DNA from 4 places in the Aeromonas sp. MTB genome. Region 2 is predicted to be linked to each of the others. Evidence: predicted binding sites of a transcription regulator. Region 2 holds the regulator's gene; each other region holds the start of a gene.
The links. The regulator sigma-54, encoded in region 2, starts transcription at its own class of promoters, with help from an activator protein. The targets are predictions, from matches to a motif close to TGGCACNGTTTTNGCTT.
Positions count from the first base shown of each region.

Region 1: flhA (flagellar biosynthesis protein FlhA) is a predicted target of sigma-54. The motif match lies at 1,677-1,693, and genes of this name have one in related genera.
Region 3: flgA (flagellar basal body P-ring formation chaperone FlgA) is a predicted target of sigma-54. The motif match lies at 2,152-2,168, and genes of this name have one in related genera.
Region 4: flgF (flagellar basal-body rod protein FlgF) is a predicted target of sigma-54. The motif match lies at 2,065-2,081, and genes of this name have one in related genera.

Region 1 is NZ_CP147026.1:1,227,245-1,231,333, forward strand. It holds gene fliR (flagellar biosynthetic protein FliR) at 1-499, shown strand, start outside; gene flhB (flagellar biosynthesis protein FlhB) at 492-1,622, shown strand; gene flhA (flagellar biosynthesis protein FlhA) at 1,730-3,832, shown strand; gene flhF (flagellar biosynthesis GTPase FlhF) at 3,849-4,089, shown strand, end outside.
Region 2 is NZ_CP147026.1:344,853-348,941, forward strand. It holds gene lptC (LPS export ABC transporter periplasmic protein LptC) at 1-153, shown strand, start outside; gene lptA (lipopolysaccharide transport periplasmic protein LptA) at 140-667, shown strand; gene lptB (LPS export ABC transporter ATP-binding protein) at 671-1,396, shown strand; gene WBR25_RS01660 (RNA polymerase factor sigma-54) at 1,462-2,901, shown strand; gene hpf (ribosome hibernation promoting factor) at 2,922-3,209, shown strand; gene ptsN (PTS IIA-like nitrogen regulatory protein PtsN) at 3,212-3,658, shown strand; gene rapZ (RNase adapter RapZ) at 3,704-4,089, shown strand, end outside.
Region 3 is NZ_CP147026.1:2,918,078-2,922,166, forward strand. It holds gene flgB (flagellar basal body rod protein FlgB) at 1-82, opposite strand, end outside; gene WBR25_RS13370 (CheR family methyltransferase) at 378-1,202, opposite strand; gene WBR25_RS13375 (chemotaxis protein CheV) at 1,220-2,131, opposite strand; gene flgA (flagellar basal body P-ring formation chaperone FlgA) at 2,276-2,959, shown strand; gene flgM (flagellar biosynthesis anti-sigma factor FlgM) at 3,051-3,371, shown strand; gene WBR25_RS13390 (flagella synthesis protein FlgN) at 3,368-3,784, shown strand; gene yfcE (phosphodiesterase) at 3,821-4,089, opposite strand, start outside.
Region 4 is NZ_CP147026.1:2,913,095-2,917,183, reverse strand. It holds gene WBR25_RS13355 (flagellar hook assembly protein FlgD) at 1-598, shown strand, start outside; gene flgE (flagellar hook protein FlgE) at 609-1,976, shown strand; gene flgF (flagellar basal-body rod protein FlgF) at 2,119-2,865, shown strand; gene flgG (flagellar basal-body rod protein FlgG) at 2,880-3,668, shown strand; gene flgH (flagellar basal body L-ring protein FlgH) at 3,683-4,089, shown strand, end outside.

The DNA of each region.
Region 1 (4,089 bases), 880 kb from region 2:
GGTCATCGCCATGCAGACCAGCCTCGGCTTTGCCACCTTGGTGGACCCGATGAATGGCCAGTCGGCCCCAGTGGTGGGTCAGTTTTATCTGATGCTGGCGACCCTGGTGTTTCTGGCATTGGATGGTCATCTGGTGATGCTGCGGCTGGTCATTCTTAGTTTCGAGACACTGCCTGTCTCCGAGCACGGCCTCTCGGTTTCATCCATGAAAACCCTGAGTGCGTTTCTGGGTGTGATGTATCAGGCTGCTTTGGTGATGTCGCTCTCAGCCATCGTCGCCTTGCTCTTAATCAACTTCGCCTTTGGTGTCATGACCCGGGCGGCGCCGCAACTCAACATTTTCAGTATCGGTTTTGCGGTCAGCATGATGTCGGGTCTGCTGATCCTCTGGCTCACTATCGGCGGGTTCCTCGGCCACTTCGACATCATGTGGGAGCGGGTGCAGGAGGTCAGCTGCGAGCTGATCAACACCCAGTGCTTCGGGGGCGCTCATGGCTGATACCGACCAGGAACGTACCGAACAACCCACGGGCAAACGACTGCAACAGGCCCGTGAAAAAGGGCAGATTGCACGTTCAAAAGAGTTGGGAACCGCCAGCGTTTTGCTCTCGGCGGTATTTGGCCTGCTGATGCTAAAGGGCTCGCTGGCGACCGCCATGATCAAGGTCGTCACCATGGGCTTTACTCTGGACAGGGAGCAGGCTTTCGATCCCAACGCCATGATCGCCATGCTGCCGGCGCTGCTGGGGGAACTGGTTCTTCCGCTGGGGCTGTTGTTCGCGCTGGTGGCGATTGCCGCCTTTATCGGCAACACCCTGATGGGGGGGATGAACTTCTCCACCGAAGCCATGATGCCCAAGATGAGCAAGTTGAGTCCGCTCAGTGGCCTCAAGCGAATGTTCGGGGTGCAGTCGCTGATCGAGCTGGTCAAATCCATCGCCAAAGTGGTGTTCATCACCCTGTTTGCCTGGTGGATGCTATCCAGTCAGTTTAATCATCTGCTCAATCTCTCCATGGAGGGTTTCCCCGGCGGTATTATCGATGCGCTGGAGTTGTTTCTCTGGATGTTGATCATCCTCTGCTGCGCCCTGCTTCCCATCGTTGCCATCGACGTGCCGTTCCAGCAGTGGAACCACATGCGTCAGCTCAAGATGACCAAGCAGGAGGTCAAGGACGAGTTCAAGGACAGCGAAGGCAAGCCCGAGGTAAAGGGCAAGATCCGCCAGTTGCAGATGCAGATGGCGATGCGTCGAATGATGGGGGATGTACCCAAGGCTGATGTGGTGATCACCAACCCGACCCACTACTCGGTAGCGCTCAAGTATGATGCGGGCAAACCCGGTGCCGCGCCCAAGGTCGTGGCCAAGGGCACTGATGAAATTGCAATGAAGATCAGGGAGATCGCCAGAGAGTACGAGATCCCCATCATGCCGTCACCAGCCTTGACCCGTGCGATTTACCACTCAACCGAGCTGGGCCACGAGATCCCGGAAGGGCTGTTTGCTGCGGTTGCCCAGGTGCTCGCCTATGTCTTCCAGCTCAAGAAATTCCGTCGTGGTCAGGGTCGCCGTCCCCAGCCGCTGGCTAAAGATCTGCCCATTCCGACCGAATATCGAAAATGACAAAGTTCTGACGTAGTCAAAATAAATCCATTGCATTTCAATACCTTGTATTGTTGGCTTGATGTTTGCTTTAATCTGGCACCAGCAGGTTGAAATTGAGAAGCGCGATGGAATTCAAGGCAGTATTGGGCCAGTTCAAAGAGTACCGGGGGGTTTTGGGCAAAGGCCTTGGCACCCCTCTGCTGGTATTGGCCGCGCTCGGCATGGTGGTGTTGCCCATCCCGCCGTTGATGCTGGATGTGCTCTTCTCCTTCAACATTGCCCTCTCCATCGTGGTGCTGCTGGTATCCGTCTATACCCGCCGCCCCCTCGAATTTGCTGCCTTCCCGACCGTACTGCTGCTCGCTACCCTGCTGCGGTTGGCGTTGAACGTCGCCTCGACCCGGGTGGTGTTGCTGGAAGGTCATAATGGTAGTGCGGCGGCCGGCCATGTGATCGAGGCGTTCGGTAACGTGGTGATCGGCGGCAACTATGCGGTCGGCATCATCGTTTTCACCATCCTGATGATCATCAACTTTGTGGTCATTACCAAGGGTGCCGGGCGGATCGCGGAAGTGAGTGCCCGTTTTACCCTTGATGCGATGCCGGGCAAACAGATGGCCATCGATGCCGATTTGAACGCCGGTCTCATCAATCAGGAAGAGGCGAAGAAGCGTCGTCAGGATGTAACCCAGGAAGCTGACTTCTACGGCTCCATGGATGGTGCCTCCAAGTTTGTCAAAGGGGATGCCATTGCGGGCATCATGATCCTCTTTATCAACATCATCGGCGGCTTCATCATCGGGATGATGCAGCACCAGCTGACCTTCAGCGAATCTGCCGAGATCTATACACTGTTGGCCATCGGTGACGGTCTGGTGGCGCAGATCCCCTCCCTGCTGCTCTCAATTGCAGCCGCCATCATAGTGACCCGTCAGAATACCGATCAGGATATGGGAACCGCGGTGCTGGGTCAGCTGTTTGACAATCCCAAAGCTCTGATCATCTCTGCCGGTATTCTGCTGATGATGGGACTGGTGCCGGGGATGCCGCATTTCGCCTTCCTGAGTCTGGGGGCTCTTGCCGCCGCTGGCGCCTGGTGGTTGCTGCGCCGAGAGAAACTGGCGGCCGCCAAAGCGGCCAAGGGTGAGCTGCTGCCTGCCACTGCCGAACAACCCCATGAGCAGAAAGAGCTGAGCTGGGACGATGTGATGCCGGTGGACATCATCGGGCTGGAAGTGGGTTATCAACTGATCCCGCTGGTGGATCGCAATCAGGGTGGCGAACTGCTCAACCGGATCAAAGGGGTGCGCAAGAAACTCTCGCAAGAGCTGGGTTTTCTGGTCCCGGCCGTCCACATTCGCGACAACCTGGATCTGGCGCCAAACCAATACCGCATCACCTTGATGGGGGTCAGTACCGGCGAGGCCAATGTCTACAATGATAAGGAGATGGCCATCAATCCGGGGCAGGTGTTCGGCCAGATCCAGGGGATAGCGACCCGGGATCCCGCCTTCGGACTTGAAGCGGTCTGGGTTGCCAAGGAGATGGTCTCTCAGGCACAGACACTGGGGTATACGGTGGTGGATACCGCGACCGTGGTGGCTACCCATCTGAGCCAGATCCTGACCAACCATGCGGCTCTGCTGCTGGGCCATGACGAGGTACAACAACTGCTCGACATGATTGGCAAACATCAGAGCAAGCTGGTCGAAGGGCTGGTGCCGGAAGTAATCAGCATGGGTAACCTTGTGAAGGTATTGCAGAATTTGCTCAATGAAGGCGTGCCAATCCGCGATATGCGCACTATCCTGCAGACCCTGGTTGAATACGCGCCGCGCAGTCCGGATCCGGAAGTGCTCACGGCCGCTTGCCGGATTGCCCTGCGTCGCCTGATTGTGCAGGAGATTGCAGGCCCCGATCCCGAGCTGCCGGTGATTACCTTGGCGCCGGAATTGGAACGTATATTGCATCAATCCCTGCAGGCAGGTGGTGGTGATGGTGCCGGTATTGAACCGGGTCTGGCAGAGCGGATGCAGCGTTCGCTGGTGGAAGCCACTCAACGACAAGAATTGGAAGGCCAACCGGCCGTGCTTCTGACATCGGGGATCTTGCGCAATACCCTGGCAAAATTTGTCAAGAATGCCATTCCTGGATTGCGCGTTCTGTCTTATCAGGAAGTGCCCGACGACAAGCAGATCCGCATCGTCAGTGCGGTAGGGCAGAACTAGTTAGCGGAGACGACGGGTGAAGATTAAGCGGTTTTTTGCCAAGGATATGCGAACGGCTCTGGCCGAGGTCAAGGAGACTCTCGGGCCTGACGCCGTCATCATGTCCAACAAGAAGGTTACCGGAGGGGTAGAGATAGTCGCCGCAGTCGATTATCAATCCCAGGTCCCGGGGCCCAAAGATGCGCCGGTTCGCCGTCAGCTGAACGATGAGAGCGTCAATATTTCGTCTGCTGCACGGCAGATGATCCGCCCCGAGC
Region 2 (4,089 bases):
CTGGTGACACAGGATGTGCGCAGCAACCGGGAAGTGAACATTCTGGGTCGGGATTTCCAGACCCAAGGGGTTGGCCTCAAGGGCCATCTGGACCGCAAATATTTTGAGTTACTGGATCAAGGCCATGCCATCTATTTCAATGAAAAACGCTAATCTGGCCCTCGCAGCCCTGTTGTTGTGTGGTGCGGTGACAGCCAAAGAGTCCGACTTTGCCGAGAAGGTCTACGTCGATGCCGTCAAACAGGTGGCCGAGATGCAGGACAACCGCATCACCTTCGAAGAGGATGTCACCATCAATCAGGGCACCATCCGGATCAAGGCTGACAAGGTGGTAGTGACCCGTTCCGGCGAGAAAGGGGCCGAGGTGATGACTGCCTACGGCAAGCCCGCCACCTTCTTCCAGATCCTGGATAACGGCAAGCCGGTCAATGCCCACGGCAACACTATCCGCTACGAGCTGAAGAACCGGCTGGTGACCATCACCGGCAACGGTCAGCTCAAGCAGGAAGATAGCCAGGTCAATGGCGATCTGATCCGCTACGACATCGTCAAACAGAAGATGATCGCCGAGAGCAAGAGCCCGAGCCAGCGGGTCAAAACCGTGTTCCTGCCGGATCAGGTAGAGAATTTCGACAAGCCCGCCGACCAGAAGAAGCAGGAAAAATAAGCCATGGCAGTGTTAAAAGCAGTGGGCCTGCAGAAGAGCTACAAGCGCCGCATGGTGGTAAGTGACGTCAGCCTTGAAGTGGGCACTGGCCAGATTGTCGGCCTGCTCGGCCCCAACGGGGCGGGCAAGACCACCTCCTTCTACATGATCGTGGGGCTGGTACAGCGCGATGCCGGTCTCATCACCATCGACGATCAGGACATCAGCCTGCAGCCCATGCATGTGCGGGCCCGCAACGGTATCGGTTACCTGCCGCAGGAGGCCTCCATTTTCCGTCGCCTGTCGGTGTTCGACAACCTGATGGGGGTGATGCAGACCCGCAAAGGGTTGAGCCGTGAGGAGCGTGAGGACAAGGTTCAGCAACTGCTGGAAGAGTTCAATATCACCCACATTCGCGACAACCTGGGTCAGAGCCTCTCCGGCGGTGAGCGCCGTCGGGTCGAGATCGCCCGTGCGCTGGCGGCCGAGCCGCGTTTTATTCTGCTGGATGAACCCTTTGCAGGGGTTGACCCGATTTCTGTGATAGACATCAAGAAGATCATTCAGCATCTGAAAGATAGAGGCCTTGGCGTCTTGATTACCGACCACAACGTCAGAGAGACTCTGGACGTATGTGAGAAGGCCTATATCGTCAGCCACGGCAAGATGATTGCCGAAGGTGCACCGGCTGACATCCTTGCCGATGAGCAGGTCAAGCGCGTCTATTTGGGCGATCAATTCAGTCTATAGTAAGGGGGCATGCCTTCATTTCCTTTGACGAGTGCCTCGCTGAACATAAGGATATCCCGACGTAGATGAAGCCGACATTACAGTTGCGTCTCGGTCAGTCCCTGACCATGACGCCGCAATTACAACAAGCGATTCGTCTGCTCCAGCTCTCCACTCTGGAACTTCAGCAGGAAATTCAGCAAGCGCTCGAAAACAACCCTCTGCTGGAGCAGGAAGAGAGCGAGACGCAAGAGACCAGTCCGGAAGCGCCGGTCGATGCCAGCCAGCTGGATTCCAGCGATGCCATGGCCCAAGAGCAGATGCCGGATGAGTTGCCGGTGGATACCACCTGGGACGAGGTTTACTCTGCCGGCACCGCCCAGAGCGCGGGCCCCATCCACGATGGGGAAGATAGCGTCTATCAGGGAGAGACCACCGAAAACCTGCAGGATTATCTGTTGTGGCAGATGCGGCTCACACCGTTCAGCGATGTGGATGCCGCCATCGCGCTCGCCATCATCGATGCCATCGACGAATCCGGTTATCTGACCGTTGCGCTGGAGGATATTCAGGCTGCCGTCACCAGCGATGACGTAGAGGTGGAACTCGATGAGGTCGAGGCGGTACTCAAGCGGGTGCAGCACTTCGATCCGGTCGGCATTGCTGCCCGTTCTGTGCAGGAGTGTTTGCTGATCCAGCTGGATCAGTATGACCCGCAGACCCCCTGGCTCAACGAGGCCAAGGAGGTGATCCTCGAGCACATGGAGCTGCTCGGCAACCGGGATTACCGCACCCTCGCCCGCAAGACAAAACTCAAAGAGAGCGACCTCAAGGAGGTGCTGGATCTGATCCAGCTGCTGGAGCCGCGCCCCGGCAATGGCATCATCCAGAGCGACTCCCAGTACGTGATCCCCGACGTCTCCGTGGTCAAGAAGGGCAGCAAGTGGGTGGTCGAGCTCAATCCCGACTCTGCCCCCCGCATCCGGGTCAACGAGACCTATGCCGCCATGGCCCGCAACGCCCGCAGCAGCACCGACACCCAGTTTATCCGCTCCCATTTGCAGGAAGCCAAGTGGTTCATCAAGAGCCTGGAAAGTCGCAATGACACCCTGCTGAAAGTGGCCAGTTGCATTGTCGAGCAGCAACAGGGCTTTTTCGAGTATGGTGAAGAGGCGATGAAGCCGATGGTGCTCAATGACATCGCCGAAGCGGTAGAGATGCATGAGTCGACCATCTCCCGGGTGACGACCCAGAAGTACATGCATACCCCCCGTGGTATCTTCGAATTGAAGTTTTTTTTCTCCAGCCATGTGAACACCGAAGGAGGAGGAGAGTGCTCATCGACCGCAATTCGCGCGCTCATCAAGAAGCTGGTCACGGCAGAGAATCCTGCCAAGCCGTTAAGTGATAGCAAGATCGCGGATTTGCTGGCCGAACAGGGTATTATGGTGGCGAGACGCACGATCGCTAAGTATCGCGAATCCTTGTTTATCCCACCTTCCAATCAGCGCAAACGCCTGGTTTAGGCAAACAAAAGGATGATGTTATGCAAATTAACCTGACCGGACACCATGTCGAGATCACCGAAGCTCTGCGTGATTATGTGAATAACAAATTTGCCAAACTCGAGCGTCACTTCGACCACATCAACAATGTTCATGTGGTGCTTAGCGTGGAAAAACTGAACCAGATAGCGGAAGCCAAATTGCACGTCAGCGGTGGCGAAGTGTTTGCCAACTCTGAACATGCCGATATGTATGCTGCGATAGACACCTTGCTCGACAAGCTGGACAGGCAGATCATCAAGCACAAAGATAAGTTAAATAAAAAATAACCATGCAACTTGAACACATACTGAGTCGGGACTGCACCAAGAGTGCAGTCCCTTGTACCAGCAAGAAACGCGCCCTCGAAATCATCAGCGAGCTGGCCGCCGAGCGCCTTGGCACCTCCCGCCAGGCGCTGTTCGAATGCTTGCTGGCCCGCGAAAAAATGGGTAGTACTGGGATCGGTGCCGGTATTGCAATCCCCCACGGTCGCATTGACGATGAGTTCCCGCCAACCGCGATCCTGATGACCTTTGCCGACCCTATTCCTTTCGACTCCATCGACAATCAACCGGTTGACCTGCTGTTTGCCTTGCTGGTGCCGGAAAGCGAGTGCAAGCAGCATCTCAAGACCCTTTCTCTGATGGCTTCCAAGCTGGGTGACAAGGCGGTTTGCCGCCAGTTGCGTCAGGCAACCAGCGACGAAGAGCTCTATCAGATCATGATCTCGGCCTGACAGCAGGCCAAGGATGAGACACCCGTTTTGGCGTGAGGGAACAAGATGCAGTTAATCGTGGTAAGTGGACGTTCGGGCTCCGGTAAAACGGTAGCCCTGCGAGTGCTGGAAGATCTGGGTTACTACTGTGTGGACAACCTGCCGGTCAATCTGCTGCCCCAGCTGATTGTGTCGGTGGAGAGCCAGTATGACAAACTGGCGGTCAGCATCGATGTGCGCAACCTGCCGAGCGATCCGGAGAAACTGGAAAATCTGCTGGCACAGGTGCGCAATGAGGGGCGGGTAGAGTTCTCCAGCTTTTTCTTCGACGCTGACAATGGCACTCTGCTCAAGCGCTATGGCGAGAGCCGCCGCTTGCACCCCCTCTCACGCAACAAGCTGTCGCTGGATGAGGCAATACGTCAGGAGACCCACCTGCTGGCGCCACTCTC
Region 3 (4,089 bases), 2.0 Mb from region 2:
TGGAAAGCACCTCAGCACGCTTGGCGCGAACGCTTATGGTGTGTTGATGCACACCGAATGCCTTGTCAAATGAAAGAGCCATAGCACACCTCCTGCTTGGTTTATTTTGCCTGCAAGAGGTGTGCCATAAGCAAATCACTCAGTTCGATGGTTTGGGTATGAGCACATTTCAGACCGAAAACGGCAGGAGCATCTCGTGCCTTGAGTCAGACGGCATCATTTGGCCACCTTAAGGTTGCAACCACTTTTGCAGTGGCGAGATATGGTAGGTAAATAGAAAGACTGAGCTGTAGATTAAGAAAGAGGGAAGCTCGTAGCTTCCCTCTTTGCATGGACTAGCAATATTCGGCAGACCCCGAATATCAAGGCCATCAGGCCTATTTGACCTTGTAGACAATCCCCGGATTGCAGCGGATCATCTCGAACCGATCGGTTAACCCGGCCAGTGACTCCGACGCGCCCAGCATCAGATATCCACCGGGATTGAGACTGGCAGCAAACTGGTTGAGGATCTTCGACTTCACTTCCGGCGCAAAATAGATGAGCACGTTACGGCAAAAGATAATGTCAAACTTGCCGAGCAGACTATAACTCTCCAACAAGTTGAGTGGCCGGAAGGTGGTCAATTTTCTGACTCGCTCAGCGACCCGCATCTTGTTGTCACCGTAGGGCTCAAAAAACATCTTCTTGCGCTCCGGTGACAAACCGCGCGCCAGAGCAAGGCTATCGTAAACGCCTTCCTTACACTGATTGAGCATGGTCGTCGAAATATCCGTCCCGACAATCTGCACGCCACCAGGCAAGGTCCCCGGCTTTTTCATCTGCTGCTCCAGTGCCGTCATGGCAATGGAATAGGGCTCCTGACCTGACGAGGATGCAGCCGACCAGATCTTGATGGGGCGGCCACTTTTCCCCAACTCGGGGAAAATCTTGTCAGTAAGAAGCTGAAACGGATAGGTATCACGAAACCAGAGGGTCTCGTTGGTCGTCATGGCATCCACCACGGCCATTTTCAGGTCACGCTCTCGCACACTCATTGCACGGGTAACCAGATCAGACAGACTCTCGATGCCAAACTGAGCCATCAAAGGTGAAAGACGGCTCTTCACCAGATACTGTTTGTTATCCCCCAGCACAATTCCGCTCTGTACCGCCAGAAAGTTGCTGAACTGTTTGTATAAGTCGTCCGAAAGTGTCTTCATGCAGCTGTTCTTCTTTATTAGAGTGCGTTTTGTACGGCCTTGGCCAATTCATCAGGCTGGAACTTGGCGATAAAATTGTTCGCACCAACTTTCTGCACCATTGCCTGGTTGAATACTCCACTGAGCGAGGTATGCAGAATAACATGCAAATCCTTGAGATTGGGATTATTCCGGATCTCGGCAGTGAAGGTATAGCCATCCATTTCCGGCATTTCGATATCCGAAATAACCAGCGCAACCTGATCCTTGATAGGACCATTTTTGGTCATTTCCAGCAGCATGTTCAATGCTTCGCGGCCATCTTTTGCCAACACGCACTCGACACCGATAGCCTCAAGCGCACGTTGTACCTGTTTGCGTGCCACTGAGGAGTCATCCGCAACAAGAACAGGACGCCCCAAAGTCGGGTGGTCGACGCTGGCCTGAACCAACTCCTCACTAACATCCGTTGCAACCGGAGAAATTTCGTTCAATATCCGCTCAACATCAAGAATTTCGACCAACTCGCCGTCGACTTCAGTCACGGCAGTCATGTAGTTGATGCGACCCGCACCTTTAGGCGGAGGCAGGATGGATTCCCAGTTCATGTTGATGATGCGCTCGACCGAATGCACCAGAAAACCCTGAATAGAGCGGTTGTACTCGGAGATGATAATGAAGCATTTGCTCAGATCATCAATCGGGCGTTTGCCAACCGCCATGCTGAGGTCGATAACCGAGATCGTCTGGCCACGAATATGAGCCACTCCGCGAATGCAGGAGTTCAATTTTGGCATCACGGTCAAGGGGGGACACTGCAACACTTCACGCACTTTGAATACGTTGATGCCAAATCTTTGACGTCCATTGAGACGAAACAACAACAACTCCAGCCGGTTTTGCCCCACTAGCTGGGTACGTTGGTTGACCGAGTCCAGGATACTGGCCATAAACACTCCCTAAAAACGCTTGGCATTAATCATGCATGCGTGATGGATTGCGTCAGACTATCGATGTGACAACGAACAGATTCTGAAGCAATCATAGTTAAATATGGTGATATGCGTGAACAACTTATCGACCAACGAGCGAAAATGATTAACCGACTTTTACTCATCAGCCTCTTTTTTGGCAGCATATCTTCCAGCTACGCCTCGGACGTCACTACTTACCTGCAAGAAAAGGCACAAGAGTTCGTTTACAGCCAGCTGGATATTCCGTTGGATGCCAGAGCCGAGGTCACCTCTGCCACGCTGGATGAACGGCTCCCACTGACCCGCTGCGAAGATCTGCTCACTATCAGCTTACCAGCAAAAATGGAAATTCGCCGTAATACAACAGTTTACCTTAAGTGTGAGGAAGACAAACCCTGGGACGTCTATCTCCCGGTGCGGGTCAGCATTCAAAAGCCCTATGTCACTGTGACCAACCCCATCGCCAAGGGGGACCTGCTGAGTGAAAGCCAGCTGGTGTTGGCCTATCAGGATCAGACCCTGATCCGCGGCGACTACCTGACTGACACAACCCCTCTTATCGGAGTACGCAGCAAGCGGGAGATAAAACCCGGGCAACCCATCCGTTTGAGCCAGGTTTGTGTAGTGTGCAAAGGGGATCAGGTCACCCTGACGGCAGAAAACAGCAACTTCCAGATCAAAACCATGGCCCGAGCCTTGCAAGATGGCAGCTTCGGAGAGATCATCAAACTCGTCAATATTCGCTCCGGCAAAACCGTTGAGGGTAAAGTCAGTGCAGTAGGTGCCGTATCGGTCACTTTTTAAATCCGGATCCTTGACAACTTTTTTCTAAAGTTTTGATCTGCCGCACCGATAAACAGGTAAGCAAACCTTAAAGCAGACGAAGGTAACTAAAATGGCCATCAACAATATCAACAACTTGGCGAATAATCGGTTGCAAAATACCGCTAATAGCCAGGGGACAGGCAGCAAGTCAGTCACCTCATCGCCCGAAAACAAAGCGGCTACTGTCAAGCTGGACTCCGTCTCCTTGACCAGTGAGGCGCAACAATTGCAAAAGATGCAACAAAACCTCAATACCGCCTCAACCGGCAATGAGAGCAAGGTCGAACGGCTGAAAAAAGCCGTCGCGAGTGGCGAATATCAGGTTAACAGCGACGCTGTGGCCAAGAAGATGTTCAGTTTCGAGGCCAATCTGGACAAAGTTCTGGGATGATGGATTTACCTTCGTTACTGCACACCCAAGATGACTACCTCAGCCAGATGCAAGGCATTCTGGAAGAGGAGTTCAGCTTGCTCGAACAGCATCAGGCACTGGCCCTGCCCGCACTGACCGAGCGCAAACAGCAGTTGCTTGCTGCGATAGAAACTCTGGACAAGACACTGGCAGAGATGCCTGAACTGGCACTGCAGCTGGCAGCCTATCCCGACCAGATGGCGCAGCTTCGTGCAAAACTGGATGCCTGCCAGGCACAAAATGATATCAACGGTCGATTGCTTGAATTGAGCATCGTCTCAAACCGTCGTCTGGCAACCTTTCTGAGTCAGCTGCGCGATCGCAACAGCCTGACCTATGACGCCAGGGGCAACACTCGCTCTGGCACCCGCTCCTACGGTATCAAGGCCTGACATCTCTTATCAGGCCTTGCATTTTTGCTCTCCGTTTTAAAGCACCAGTCGCAACAACTCTCGCCCGTCCTCACACGCATTGACGCGCAGTACTCCGTCCTCATAGCTCCCGTAACTGGCAGGCAACTCGCCGCGCGGGAAACAGATCGACCCCGGGTTCATCAATACCCGCTCCCTCTGCCACTCCAGCACAGGCACATGGGTGTGGCCGCTCAGGAACAGACTGCCCTCCGGCAGTTGTACCTCGTCCGGGCGATAAAGATGGCCGTGGCTGACAAACCAGCGCCGCTCATCGACCAGCAGCT
Region 4 (4,089 bases), 2.0 Mb from region 2:
CAAGCCTGTTGATAACGCCCAGATGCTCTCCCAGATGGCATCCATGTCGACATCTGAGGGGATCAGCAGTTTGTCCACTCAGATGGGTAAGCTTAATGACCAGATGATCTCCAGTCAGGCGCTGCAAGCCTCCGCATTGGTGGGACAAAATGTGCTGTTGCAGAGCAATACCGGCTATCTGGATAAGGAGGGCTCTCTCCCCGGTGTTGTGGCTGTGGGAACGACGAATAAATATTCGAGCGTCAAGGTCACCATCGAAGATGAAAAAGGCCAGGTTATCAAGGAATTCTCTCTCGAAGGGGAGCAGCGAGGCAACGTTGAAGTTGCCTGGGATGGCACAGACAAAGATGGAAAGCGGGTCAAGTCAGGTAAATATGTGATTAAGGCAAGCGGTACTCTGGATGGCAAATCCGAAAGTATTGCTGCTTATGCTTACGGCAAGGTGGATAGTGTGGCGCTGGGCAATGCGAGCAATCCGACAATGCTTAACGTGAAAGGCTTGGGTAGCACGCTGTTGAGTAGCATCTTGCAAATTTCAGGAACTAATTCAAACCAGACGGTTACACCGTCAAAAACCACGTCGACAGCATCGATCTAAGGAGCTGGATATGTCATTTAACAATGCCTTGAGCGGTGTCAACGCGGCACAAAAAGACTTGAACGTCACCGCCAACAACATTGCCAACGTTAACACCATGGGCTTTAAAGAGTCCCGTGCCGAGTTTGCGGATGTCTACGCCAACTCCATTTTTGTCAATGCCAAGACCCAGGTCGGTAACGGTGTGGCGACAGGTGCGGTTGCTCAGCAGTTCCACCAAGGGGCGCTGCAATTTACCAATAACGCACTGGATCTGGCTATTCAGGGTAACGGCTTCTTTGTGACCTCTGACGGTCTGACCAATCTGGATCGCACCTACACCCGTGCCGGTGCCTTCAAGCTCAATGAAAACAGCTATATGGTCAACAATCAGGGCCATTATCTGCAAGGTTACGAAATCAACGCCGATGGCACGCCTAAGGCGGTAAGTATCAATGCGACCAAGCCGATTCAGATACCTGACAAGGCCGGTGAACCAATCAAGACAACTAAGATTGACGCCAGTTTCAACCTGCCATCGACAGCGGCGCCCCTGCCCGCAGGTAATGCGGTGGGTGATGCCTCTACTTTTGACCCCAAAGATTCGAAAACATATTCCTCTTCAACTTCTGTGGTGATTTATGACTCACTGGGTGAGCCGCATACCATCACGCAATATTTTGTCAAAGAGGCTGACCCGGCAGATCTGACCAAACCCGCCAATCCTACTGCTTGGCGTATGTACCTCTACCAAGGTGATAAGCCTATTGATATTGTCGGTGGTGTCACACCCACTATGGCGACTGGTTTGAGTCAGGCGCCTGCTGGCGCAAGAGTTACCTTCGGGGCTGATGGCAAGATGATTACCCCGACTACACCGGCGACCATCAAGACAGAGCAATTGGGAGCCGCGCCCCCGACAGGCGCTGGCATTATCACCAATGGTGCAGATCCCACTCAGCAGGTGGATATCAACTTCGGAACGGTGACCCAGTATGCTTCACCGTTTGAAGTCAACAAGTTGACTCAGGATGGCTCCACTGTCGGTCGTTTGACCAAGGTGGAGATCACTCCGGATGGCATCGTGTCCGCGACTTACAGTAACGCAACCACCATCAAGGTGGCCATGGTGGCAATGGCCAAGTTTGCCAACTCGCAAGGATTGACTCAGGTTGGCGATACCTCCTGGCGACAGTCTCTGCTCTCTGGCGATGCCTTGCCGGGGACGCCCAATTCGGGCACTTTCGGGACCATCAAATCATCGGCGCTGGAGCAGTCCAACGTGGATTTGACCTCGGAGCTGGTTGACCTGATCACTGCCCAGCGTAACTTCCAGGCCAACTCCCGTTCTCTGGAGGTCAACAGTTCGCTGCAGCAGACCATCCTGCAGATCCGTTAATTGTGCAATACATGATAATGAGAGGGGGCTTGGCCCCCTCTCTGTTTCTGTCGCATTCCCATCCTCCTTACCCCCATATTTCTGCTGTTGGCACTCTAATTGCATTTCTCCTGTCAGAGTCATCTGTTTGACGGAGAATTCCATGGATCACCTGCTTTATATCGCCATGTCCGGGGCCAAAGAGACCATGAACAGCCTGGCTGTTCGGGGCAACAACCTCGCCAATGCCAATACCACCGGCTTCAAGTCCGATTTTGAGCAGGCCAGAAGCATGCAGGCGTTCGGAGAGGGCTTGCCAAGCCGGGTGTTTGCCATGGCTGAGCGCCCGGGTCAGAACCTGCAGCATGGCATGCTGATGACCACCGGACGGGATCTGGACGTGGCGGTGGATGGTCCTGGCTGGATTGCCGTGCAGGATCCCAAGGGCGGTGAGGCCTATACCCGCATGGGGAATTTGCAGGTCAATGCGACCGGCAACTTGCAGACCTCGACCGGACTGAATGTGGTGGATGACGGTGGTCAGCCAATCGTGTTGCCGATGCCGATGGAGAAACTGGAGATCAATCGGGATGGCACCATCAGCGGTCGTCCTGAGGGGGCTGCCGCCAACTTGCCGGAAGATTTTCAGCGGATCAAGTTGGTCAACCCAGCCGCCGATGCTGTGGAGAAGGGGCAAGATGGTCTGTTTCGCCGCAAAGATGGCCAGAATGAACCCGCCTCTGCCAATGTCGGCCTGATTGCCGGCTCCCTTGAGGGGAGCAACGTCAATGTGGTGGATGAGATGACTAACCTGATCCGGCTGCAACGCCAGTTCGAAACTCAGGTCAAAATCATGAAGACGGCCGAAGAGAATGATGAAGCTCAAACCCAACTGCTGCGAATCAGCTAATCAAGGAGTTACCTATGAATCCCGCACTCTGGATCAGCAAGACCGGGTTGGATGCACAGCAGACCAATATTTCGGTCACTTCGAACAACCTGGCGAACGCCAGCACCGTGGGCTTCAAAAAGTCACGGGCCATCTTTGAAGATCTGCTGTATCAAAACATCAACCAGCCCGGTGGCCGCTCCTCTGCCGATACCGAGCTCCCCTCCGGCTTGATGCTGGGGGCGGGTGCCAAGGTGGTGGCGACCCAGAAAAACCACAGTCAGGGTAACGTACAAACCACTGACAACTCCCTCGATTTGATGATCAGTGGTCGTGGCTACTTTGAAATTCAGCTGCCGGATGGCAGTGCAGCCTATACCCGTAACGGTCAGTTCACCCTCAACGATGAAGGGACCATAGTGACCCCGGGTAATGGCTACCCACTGCAACCGGAAATCCAGATCCCGGAAAACGCCCAGAGCGTTACGGTGGGTGAAGATGGCCAGGTCTCGGTGCAGCTCAAGGGCGATGGCGCTTCTCAGGTCGTCGGTCAGATCAACATCTCCGACTTCGTCAATGCCAGCGGCTTGCAGCCGATGGGGGAGAACATGTTTGTCGAGACCCAATCCAGTGGTGCTGCCGCCCAGGGGACTGCCGGTGCCGATGGCTTGGGGGTGATCAAACAGGGGATGCTGGAGACTTCCAACGTCAACGTGACCGAAGAGCTGGTGAACCTCATTCAGGCTCAGCGGGTCTACGAGATGAACTCCAAGGTGCTCTCTGCCGTTGACGGCATGATGTCCTTCCTGATCCAGCGTACCTAATTAGGAGGTGCATGATGAAAGCCGTATGGATGCTGGGATTGCTGGTGCTGGGAGGGTGTAGCAGCACTCCCAATACGCCCAAGCCTGATGATCCCGAGTTTTCCCCCGTCTACGGGGAGTCGGAGCCGGTTTCGGTGCGGCCGACAGGGGCTATTTTCCAGCCGGATCAGGTCAATGGCATCTATTCGGATATCAAGGCGCACAAGGTAGGCGACATCATTACCATCGAGTTGTCGGAGTCGACCTCCGCCTCGAAAAAGGCCAATACCCAGAGTGGCAAGGACAATAAATTCAATCTGGATCCGGTCAAGCTGGGTGGCGTGCCAGTCACCGCCAGTCCATATGATCTTTCGGCTTCCATTGGTCAGAACAGCGCGTTCAAGGGGCAGGCCAAAGCGGACCAGAGCAACAGCCTGCAGGG